One region of the Nonomuraea sp. NPDC049480 genome, then DNA from elsewhere that is predicted to be linked to it. Evidence: predicted binding sites of a transcription regulator. Region 1 holds the regulator's gene; each other region holds the start of a gene.

Region 1 (3,274 bases):
CAGGTATTCGACCACGACCCCCTCGACCCGCAGGTCATGGCCCCAGATCTTCTCCACGAGGGCGGCGTCGTGCACGCCCTCCACGTAGATCCGGCTCTCCCTGGCCACTCTCGCCCGCAGCCCTTCCACGGCGATGGAGCCCGACGCGCTGCGCCTGGGCCCCGCCGGGGCGGCCGTGGGGCGAACCAGGGTCACGGGCCCGCCCTCCAGCAGGAACGCGGCCGGCGCCAGCGGGAACAGCCGCCGCTTGCCGAACCGGTCCTCGAGCGTGACGGCCTCCTTGTCGCAGGCCACCACCGCCCCGCAGAAGCCGCTGTCGGCGTCCTCCACGACGAGGCCCGGCTCGGCGGGCACCTTCGGAATCTTGCCCTTGCCCGGCCGCCGCCAATTACCCGCCAGCACATCGCCCTCGTACACACGGGGACCGTAGCAAATCACCCGCCGACCGCAAGGCGCTTCCTGGCGGAGCCACGGCGCATCAGGATGACGACGGTGCCGGCGATCCCGACGAGGAGCCCGGCGCCGGGGATCAGGAACAGCGCGGCCGTCCCGCCGACGAGCCCGCCCGCGGCGGAGGTCAGGGGCTTGCCCACGCCGTACCGCACGGTGGCCGTCTCCTGGTTGGTGCAGGTCAGCTGGTAGGCGCCCTTGGCCGGCACGTTGATCACGAGGATCTGCTCCCACACCACGCTGCCGACCGTGAGGGTCTGGGAGCCCGCGGTCTTGGCCAGCTTGGCCTGGCCGGAGCCGCCGGAGATCTGGCACTCGTAGGTGACCGGTGTGTCGTTGGCGATGTACACGGCAGGCTTGTCCGCCGGGTCGACGGTCAACGTGATGCTCTCGCCCGGCGCGAACGTCTTCTTGGGGGCCAGCTCGGACACGCTGTTGACCAACCCGCCGACGAAGATGACGACGCCGGCGATCCCGCACACCACGGCCACACCCCAGGCGAGCGCGATCCACCACAGACTAGGTTTTATGGCTTTGGAATCGATCCTTGGGGGGAACTGAGGCGGTTGGCCGTATTGTCCGTACTGAGGTGGTGGGCCATAGGACTGTGGCGGGCCGTACGGCGGCGGCGCGCCGTGGCCGGGCTGGGAGCCGGGTTGCGGACCGTAGCCGGGCTGGGAGCCGGGTTGCGTACCGTAACCCGGCTGGGAGCCGGGCTGTGTGCCATAGCCGGGCTGGGAACCGGGTTGCGGACCGTAGCCGGGCTGAGGAGGCTGTGGTTGGCCGTGGTAGGGGCCCTGTCCGGGTGGCGGGCCGTACGGCGAGGGCTGTGAAGCGTCCGACATGTCCGCAAGTGTGAAGCCTGTCGCTTGTAAGGCGCTAGCAACAGGATGGGAGCCGGTGTTATCGCACCTTGTGGGTGAGAGCCGTACACTTGGCACTCGGGAACACAGAGTGCTAGACACCGCGTTCCCCGTAAGGCAGGAGGCAGGAGGTGAGCACGTGCTCGACGATCGGAAATTGGCGGTGCTCCGCGCCATTGTCGAAGATTACGTGTCCACCAACGAACCGGTGGGCTCCAAGGCGCTGGCCGAGCGCCACAACCTGAAGGTCTCCCCGGCGACGATCAGGAACGACATGGCCGCGCTGGAGGAGGAGGGCTACATCACCCAGCCCCACACCAGCGCGGGGCGCGTGCCGACGGACAAGGGATACCGCCTGTTCGTCGACCGGCTCTCGCAGGTCAAACCCCTCTCGGGGGCCGAGCGCAGGGCGATCGAGACGTTCCTGGCCGGCGCCGTCGACCTCGACGACGTGGTCACCCGCACGGTCCGGCTGCTCGCGCAGCTGACCAGGCAGGTGGCGGTCGTGCAATACCCGACGCTCACGCGTTCGACCGTCAGGCACGTCGAGCTGGTGCCGCTGCACGACCGCCGGGTCATGCTCGTGCTCATCACCAACACCGGCCGCGTGGAGCAGCGCGTGATCGAGCTGCCCGAGGTGGTCGACGAGACCCGCATCGCGCACCTGCGCGCGGTGCTCAACACCGGCCTCGACGGCTGCGGCCTGAGCACCGTGCCCGAGCTGGTCGCCGACCTGCCGGAGCGCCTGCCCGCCGAAGACCGGCCCGCCGCGGCCACGATTCTGTCGGTGCTGCTCGAGACGCTGGTCGAGCGGCACGACGAGAAGATCGTGTTCGCCGGCGCGGCCAATCTCGCCGGCGCCGGCTTCTCCACCGGCCTGCGCGACGTCCTGGAGGCGCTGGAGGAGCAGGTCGTGCTCATGCGGTTGCTCGGCGAAACTACTTCAGACACCCCGTCCGCGCTCACCGTGCGCATCGGTTCGGAAAACCCTTACCTGCGGGGCACATCCGTCGTCGCGACCGGATACGGTTCTGGCGACAACCAACTGGCCAGGCTCGGTGTGCTGGGGCCCACCAGGATGGACTATCCCGTGACGATGGGCGCCGTACGCGCGGTCGCTCGCTACGTCAGCCAGATCCTGGCTGCATCATAAGAGGTCGATAAGTGGCAAACAGCGACTACTACGCCACCCTCGGGGTGCGGCGTGACGCCAGTCAGGACGAGATCAAGAAGGCGTACCGCCGCCTCGCCCGCGAGCTGCACCCCGACGTGAATCCGGACCCTGAGACCCAGGAGCGGTTCAAGGAGATCACGCAGGCCTACGAGGTGCTGTCGGACCCGAGCAAGCGCCAGATGTACGACCTGGGCGGCGATCCCTTCGCCGGCGCGGGAGCCGGCGCGGGCGCCGGAGGTTTCGGGGCGGGCTTCCCGTTCAGCGACATCATGGACGCCTTCTTCGGCACCGCCGCGGGCGCCCGTGGTCCGCGCTCGCGCGCCCGCCGTGGCCGCAACGCCACCATCCGGGTCGAGCTGGACCTGCGGGAGACGGCGTTCGGCACCACCCGTGAGCTGGTCGTCGACACGGCCGTGCTCTGCGACGTCTGCCACGGCGCCGGGGCGGCGGCGGGCACGCACCCCGACACGTGCGACATGTGCAACGGGCGCGGCGAGATCTCCCAGGTCACCCGCTCTTTCCTGGGCCAGGTCATGACCTCGCGGCCGTGCCCGCAGTGCGGTGGGTTCGGCACCATCATCCGCCACCCCTGCCAGGAGTGCTCCGGCGACGGCCGCGTGCGGACCCGCCGTACGATCAAGGTCCGCATCCCGGCGGGCGTCGAGGACGGCACCCACATCCAGCTCGCCGGCGAGGGCGAGGTCGGACCCGGTGGCGGCCCGCCCGGAGACCTGTTCCTGGAGATCGTCGAGCGGGCCCACGAGATCTTCGAACGGCGCGGTGACGA
Region 2 (3,274 bases), on a different contig from region 1:
CGCCGGCCTGCAGCAGCGCCACGCCACCGCCGGGGACGATGCCCTCCTCGACGGCCGCCTTGGCGTTGCGGACGGCGTCCTCGATGCGGTGCTTGCGCTCCTTGAGCTCGACCTCGGTGGCCGCGCCGGCCTTGATGACGGCCACGCCGCCGGCCAGCTTGGCGAGGCGCTCCTGGAGCTTCTCACGGTCGTAGTCGGAGTCGGTGCGCTCGATCTCGGCGCGGATCTCGTTGACCCGGCCGGAGATCTGCTCGGCGTCACCGGCGCCGTCGACGATCGTGGTCTCGTCCTTGGTGACGACGACCTTGCGGGCCCGGCCCAGCAGGTCGAGGGTGGCGCTCTCGAGCTTGAGACCGACCTCCTCGGCGATGACGGCGCCACCGGTCAGGATGGCGATGTCGTTGAGCATGGCCTTGCGGCGGTCGCCGAAGCCCGGGGCCTTGACGGCGACCGACCTGAAGACTCCCTTCATCTTGTTCACGATCAGGGTGGCCAGGGCCTCGCCCTCGACGTCCTCAGCGATGACCAGCAGCGGCCTGCCGGACTGCACGACCTTGTCGAGCAGGGGGAGCACGTCCCGGTTGGCGGACACCTTGCCGCTCACGATCAGGACGTGCGGGTCGTCCAGGACCGCTTCGAGCCGGTCGGAGTCGGTGATGAAGAGCGGGGCGATGTAGCCCTTGTCGAAGCGCATGCCCTCGGTGAGTTCCAGCTCCAGGCCGAAGGTGTTGCTCTCCTCGACGGTGATGACGCCTTCCTTGCCGACCTTGTCCATCGCCTCGGCGATGAGCGAGCCGATCTCGGGGTCGGCGGCGGAGATGGAGGCGGTGGAGGCGATCTGCTCCTTGGTCTCCACATCCTTGGCCAGCTTGGAGAGCTCCTCGCTGACGCGCTCGACGGCGGCCTCGATGCCCTTCTTCAGGGCCATCGGGTTGGCGCCGGCGGCTACGTTGCGCAGGCCCTCGCGTACCAGCGCCTGGGCGAGCACGGTGGCGGTGGTGGTGCCGTCACCCGCGACGTCGTCCGTCTTCTTGGCGACTTCCTTGACCAGCTCAGCGCCGATCTTCTCCCACGGGTCCTCGAGCTCGATCTCCTTGGCGATGGAGACGCCGTCGTTGGTGATCGTGGGAGCGCCCCACTTCTTCTCCAGCACGACGTTGCGGCCCTTGGGGCCCAGGGTCACCTTGACGGCGTCGGCGAGTTGGTTCATACCGCGCTCGAGACCGCGCCGGGCGTCCTCGTCGAACGCGATCATTTTCGAAGTCATGTCTGCTCCTAGTCTCGATGGGGGTGTCCGGGACGGCGCCCGCGACGGACGGTCCGCCGGCAGGTGAACGACCTGTCGGCAGACCTCGCCGCCCCGGCGCACGCCAGATGGTTGGCACTCTCCAAGGGCCAGTGCCAGGCGTCTCGTCGCACTCTACCCACAACTTGCGTGGCACGCACATAGTACGCGGCACGCAACATCGGGTAGAGTCGGCCCATGAACGACGACGCCATGGATCTCCGGGCGCGCAACAAGCAGGCCACCCGCGAGGCGATCAGCCACGCCGCACTGCGCCTGGCCATCGAGCAGGGCCCCAACGGGCTGGCCCTGGTGCGCGTCCATGACATCGCCACGGCCGCGGGAGTATCACCGCGCACCTACAACAACTACTTCTCCAGCAGGGAGGAGGCGATCTGTTCCTTCCAGGCCGACCAGTCCAGGCGCGCGGGGCAGGCGCTGCGCTCCCGGCCCGCCGGGGAGCCGCTGGCCCAGGCCGTCATCGCGGCCGTGATCGAGCTCTACACCAATCCCGAGCCCGACAGGGCCGGCCTGCGCATGATCATGTCGACGCCCGAGCTGGAGGGCGAGGCCCTGAAGGCGTTCTCCATGGCGGAGGGCCCGCTCGCCGAGGCGATCGCGGCGCGCACCGGCACCGACCCGGTACGCGACCTGTTCCCCACCGTCACGGCCGCCGCGGTCGCCGGCGCCATCCGCGTGGCAGGACGACACTGGCTCGAACGCGGCAACACCGCATCCTTCGCCACCATCCTGCGCCGCGCCCTGTCCTGCGTCCTTCCTGCCGCGCCGTCCGAAGGACCGCAGGACCAGTGACCAGCCCGCGCAGGCCCGGCGTCCGAGATATCGGCCTCCGGGTGCTTGACGGGATCCCGTCCCACGATGTCGCCCCACGGGGGCCGCCGCGCCATGCAGGCCGAGCCCGCGTCATGACGGATCGCGGTCACCGGCTGTCGTGTCCCACGCGGACTGCTTCGATGTCGTCGGCATGCTCCAGATCCAGTTCATCAACGGCCGCGTCGCCTCCAGCAGGGCCTGCACGGGCGCGGCACGGTTGTCCTGGTCCGCGAGCCGATCGGCTTTTGAGACGGCCGCCGCGCTCGTGTCCGGAGGATCCGACGATGACGCGGACCCAGACCATGCCGTGCACATCAGGCGGGACGGCTTCGAGTTTCCTAGCCACCGTTCCTGGCGCCGCGGTGCCAGGACAGCACCTGCCGCTCGACGCCCAGGAACGCCGCGTTGAGCGCGATGCCGAGCAGTCCGAGCAGCACGATCCCGGCCCACATGGCGGGGATGTCGAACTGGCTCTGCGCCTCCAGCATGCGGTGGCCGATGCCCTCGCTGCTGCCGACCAGCTCCGAGATCACCATCATGATCAGCGCCAGCGACACGCTCAGCCGCAGCCCGGCGAAGATCTTCGGGGACGCGGCGGGCAGCACGATCCTGGTCAGCCGCTGCCAGGCGCCGAGCCGGTAAACGGCGCCGGTCTCGATGTACTGGCGGTCCACGTGGCGGGCGCCGTCCATGGAGTTGATCAGCACCGGCCAGATGACGCCGTACACGATCGACGCCAGCTCCATCGGCGTGCCGATCTTGAACAGCACCAGGAAAACCGGCAGCAGCGTCGACGGCGGCACCGAGCGGCCGAAGTGCAGGAGCGGCTCGGCCAGCGCCGACAGCCGGCCCGAGCGGCCCAGCGCGACGCCGATCACCACACCGGCCGCGCACGCCATCGCCCAGCCCGCGAACAGCCTGGCCAGGCTCGGCAGCAGGTCGGCGACCGCCTCGTCGGTCAGGAACGCCCGCGACAGCGGGCCGGAGAACCACATCTCGTGCAGCCTGGCCACGATCCGCGACGGCGGCGGGAAGTACGCGGCCTGCGCCGAGCGTGTGGCCAGTTCCCAGGCGACGAACGCGACCGGCAGCAGCCAATACCAGACCAGCCGCCTCATACCGCGTCTCCTGTGCGCGCGTGGTGCCAGCGGAACA
Region 3 (3,274 bases), on a different contig from region 1:
CGGCCGTTGACGGACTCCAGCGTGCCGCTCAGGCCGCCCAGCTCGCGCTCGCGCACTTCCCGCAGCAGCCACTCCATGCCCTCGAGGCGCTGGCGGATCTCGTCGAGCACGGCTCCCTGCGTGCGCTGCTCATACACGTGGTCCTGTGCGGCGCGGTTGAGGATCTCCCGCATCCTCTCGGAGACGGGGGAATGGCCTCCTGGGTGAAGAAGGGTCGTGTGGTTGGAATTGTCCACCGAAAGGCTCCTTCGCTCGCCGACGGTCTGCCGCGCAGCGGTGGGATAGGTCCGGTTTGCAGATGAAAGGGCGAGAACACGGGTAACCGCATTAGGGGGAGAACTCCCGCCCGCCCACCTTAGCCTTTCGATCAAGGTCCGTCAGGGGCGAATTGAAAGATCGCGGTTAACGAAAGAATGACCGATTTCCTCGTTCAGGCAGGTGGGGTGGTGTTACAGATGAGGGCATACGGTTTATCCATAATTCGGGTCAAGATGATTACTGCTGACTTTTCCCCATTAAGGCGCAAGTCTGACCGGAGGCGTTCGATGTCGACGGCGGACGCTCGCTTCTTGATGGTGACATTTCCGATTTGCCGCTCGCGGAGCGCCGCGCGTAGTTTCTTCAGCGAGAATGTCATGAGGTCGTCGACCTCGTATCTGGCGGCCCACGGCGTGTCCACCGGCTCGTCGCCCGCGATGTAGGCGACGCGCGGATCCAGCAGGCGGCCGCCGACCAGCTCGGCCACCTCGCCCACCAGGTGCGCGCGGATCGCGGCGCCGTCGGGTTCGTAGACGTACCGCCCCATCGCGCCGACCGCGGCCCGGGCTCCGGTGGCGGCGAGGGTGTGGCCGCCGGGCAGCAGCGTGGCGCGGCGGGCCGGCCGGTCCCCGGTCCAGAGGGTGGCCTCCTTGACCTCGCCCTTGTACGAGACCCACTCCGCTTCGGCCTTCTCCGGGATGAACTCGTACGGGATGCCGGGCGCGACCTTGACGCAGGCCCGCCCGGCCCTGGAGACCAGGTCGAGCACCACGGGCCAGGGCGGCGAGTAGGCCAGCGGGTCGAACGTCCTGCCCCTGCTCGTCCGCCGCGCCGGGTCGGCGAACAGCACGTCGTAGTCCTCCGGCCGGACGGCGGCCGCGTCCCCCACGGCCACCGTCACCCTGCCCGCCAGCCCGAGCGCCTCGGCGTTGGCCCTGGCGACGGCGACGGTCAGCGGGTCGATGTCCACGGCCGTCACGGTGCAGCCGGCGCGGGCCAGCGCCAGGAAGTCGCCGCCGATGCCGCAGCAGGCATCCACGACCACGGCTCCTGCCAGGCGGCGGGCGCGGTGCTCGGCGACCTCCTTCCTCGTGGACTGCTCCAGGCCGTGGGGCGTGAAGTACATCCGCGCGGCGTCCTCGCCGAACTTGGCCCTGGCGCGTTCCCGCAGAGCGGCCTGGGTCAGGGCGGCCGAGGTGAGGGCGGTGTCGTAGGTCTTGCGCAGCTTGGTGGCGGCGGCGACCGGATCGGCGCCGGTCAGCTCCCCGGCCTCGGCGAGCGCCCGCCGGCCGCGAGGGGTCAGCAGCTCGTTGAAGGCATCGAGGTCCACACCACCCGACGCTACCGCGCCCACCCCCCGCGAACTCCCCACCCCGCCGCGCCCTCCCTGCCCTGCTGCCGTGTCGCCGTCGTTCACGTGGAAGACTCGGGCGAACTGAGCGCAACCGTGGTCGAGAAGGGCGAGTCCACCATCTATCACGCTGTGAGCGAAAAGGCCGTGCCCGTCACCGCCGTCGCCGAGGCCGCGGCCGGCCCGGCCAGGCCCGCGTCCGGCGCCCCACCGGCCCGGCATTCTCGCCGCCGGCCCGTACGCGGACAACGCGTTATCGCTCTGAGCAGACGCGTTCGTGTTGACTGTCAAGCCCCTCTTGCATATGTTTCCTGTTGGCACTCTCACCTTGAGAGTGCCAACGTGCGACGAGGCAGGTCTGACACCCGCGACGGCAGGCCCAGCTGGTCGCCTCTTCTAGATCATTCAAATCTGAAGGGGAGGTCCGATCGTGACGACCGCCACTAAGGTTCCCGTTAAGCCGCTCGGCGACCGCATTGTGGTCCAGCCGCTTGAGGCAGAGCAGACCACCGCTTCTGGCCTGGTCATCCCAGACACCGCCAAGGAGAAGCCGCAAGAGGGCAAGGTCCTCGCGGTGGGCCCCGGCAACTGGGATGAGGACGGCGACAAGCGGATTCCGCTCGACGTCTCGGAGGGCGACATCGTCCTCTACAGCAAGTACGGCGGTACCGAGGTCAAGTACGGCGGCGAGGAGTACCTCGTGCTCTCCGCCCGCGACGTTCTCGCGATCATCGAGAAGTAAGCCGGATGTGTCGGGCCCCGGGCGCTCTAGAGGGCGGCCGGGGCTTTCGACGCAAGGAGAGGACTTTCAGCAATGGCGAAGATCCTGGAGTTCGACGAGGGTGCCCGCCGCGCGCTGGAGCGCGGCGTCAACGCCCTCGCGGACGCAGTGAAGGTGACGCTCGGCCCGCGTGGCCGCAACGTCGTCATCGACAAGAAGTTCGGTGCGCCGACGATCACGAACGATGGCGTGACCATCGCTCGTGAGATCGAGCTGGAGGAGCGCTACGAGAACCTCGGCGCCCAGCTCGCCAAGGAAGTGGCGACCAAGACCAACGACATCGCGGGTGACGGCACCACCACCGCGACCGTCCTGGCCCAGGCCATGGTCCGTGAGGGCCTGCGCAACGTGGCCGCCGGCGCCTCGCCCCTGTCGCTCAAGCGCGGCATCGACAAGGCCGCCAAGGACGTCAGCGACAGGCTGCTCGCCACCGCCCGCCCGGTCGAGGACAAGAAGGAGATCGCGAATGTCGCTACGATCTCCGCTCAGGACGCGCAGATCGGCGACCTGATCGCCGAGGCGTTCGACAAGGTGGGCAAGGACGGTGTCCTCACCGTCGAAGAGTCCAACGCCATGGGCATGGAGCTCGAGTTCACCGAGGGCATGCAGTTCGACAAGGGCTACCTGTCGGCCTACATGGTGACCGACCCCGAGCGTATGGAGTCGGTCCTCGAGGACGCCTACATCCTGCTCACCCAGGGCAAGATCTCCTCCATCGCGGACTTCCTGCCGCTGCTGGAGAAGATCGCCCAGACCAAGAAGCCGCTGCTCGTGGTCGCCGAGGACGTCGAGGGCGAGGCCCTGGCCGTCCTGGTCACCAACAAGATCCGCGGCACGTTCACCTCCGTCGCCGTCAAGGCCCCCGGCTTCGGCGACCGCCGCAA

Evidence for each region. Region 1 encodes HrcA, which represses chaperone genes, less so after heat shock. Its sites were predicted from a motif close to TTGGCACTCTCNNNNNGAGAGTGCCAA; they were not measured.
Region 2: groL (chaperonin GroEL) is a predicted target of HrcA. The motif match lies at 1,379-1,405, and genes of this name have one in related genera.
Region 3: groES (co-chaperone GroES) is a predicted target of HrcA. The motif match lies at 1,924-1,950, and genes of this name have one in related genera.

Annotation. Positions count from the first base shown of each region.
Region 1 is NZ_JBITMD010000027.1:127,539-130,812, forward strand. It holds gene ACIBX3_RS48865 (DUF3097 domain-containing protein) at 1-417, opposite strand, end outside; gene ACIBX3_RS48870 (hypothetical protein) at 435-935, opposite strand; gene ACIBX3_RS48875 (hypothetical protein) at 1,026-1,283, shown strand; gene hrcA (heat-inducible transcriptional repressor HrcA) at 1,453-2,466, shown strand; gene dnaJ (molecular chaperone DnaJ) at 2,478-3,274, shown strand, end outside.
Region 2 is NZ_JBITMD010000018.1:140,415-143,688, reverse strand. It holds gene groL (chaperonin GroEL) at 1-1,267, opposite strand, end outside; gene ACIBX3_RS40005 (TetR/AcrR family transcriptional regulator) at 1,484-2,098, shown strand; gene ACIBX3_RS40000 (ABC transporter permease) at 2,458-3,237, opposite strand; gene ACIBX3_RS39995 (ABC transporter permease) at 3,234-3,274, opposite strand, start outside.
Region 3 is NZ_JBITMD010000001.1:1,104,327-1,107,600, reverse strand. It holds gene ACIBX3_RS05170 (hypothetical protein) at 1-236, opposite strand, end outside; gene ACIBX3_RS05165 (methyltransferase domain-containing protein) at 431-1,588, opposite strand; gene groES (co-chaperone GroES) at 2,037-2,351, shown strand; gene groL (chaperonin GroEL) at 2,424-3,274, shown strand, end outside.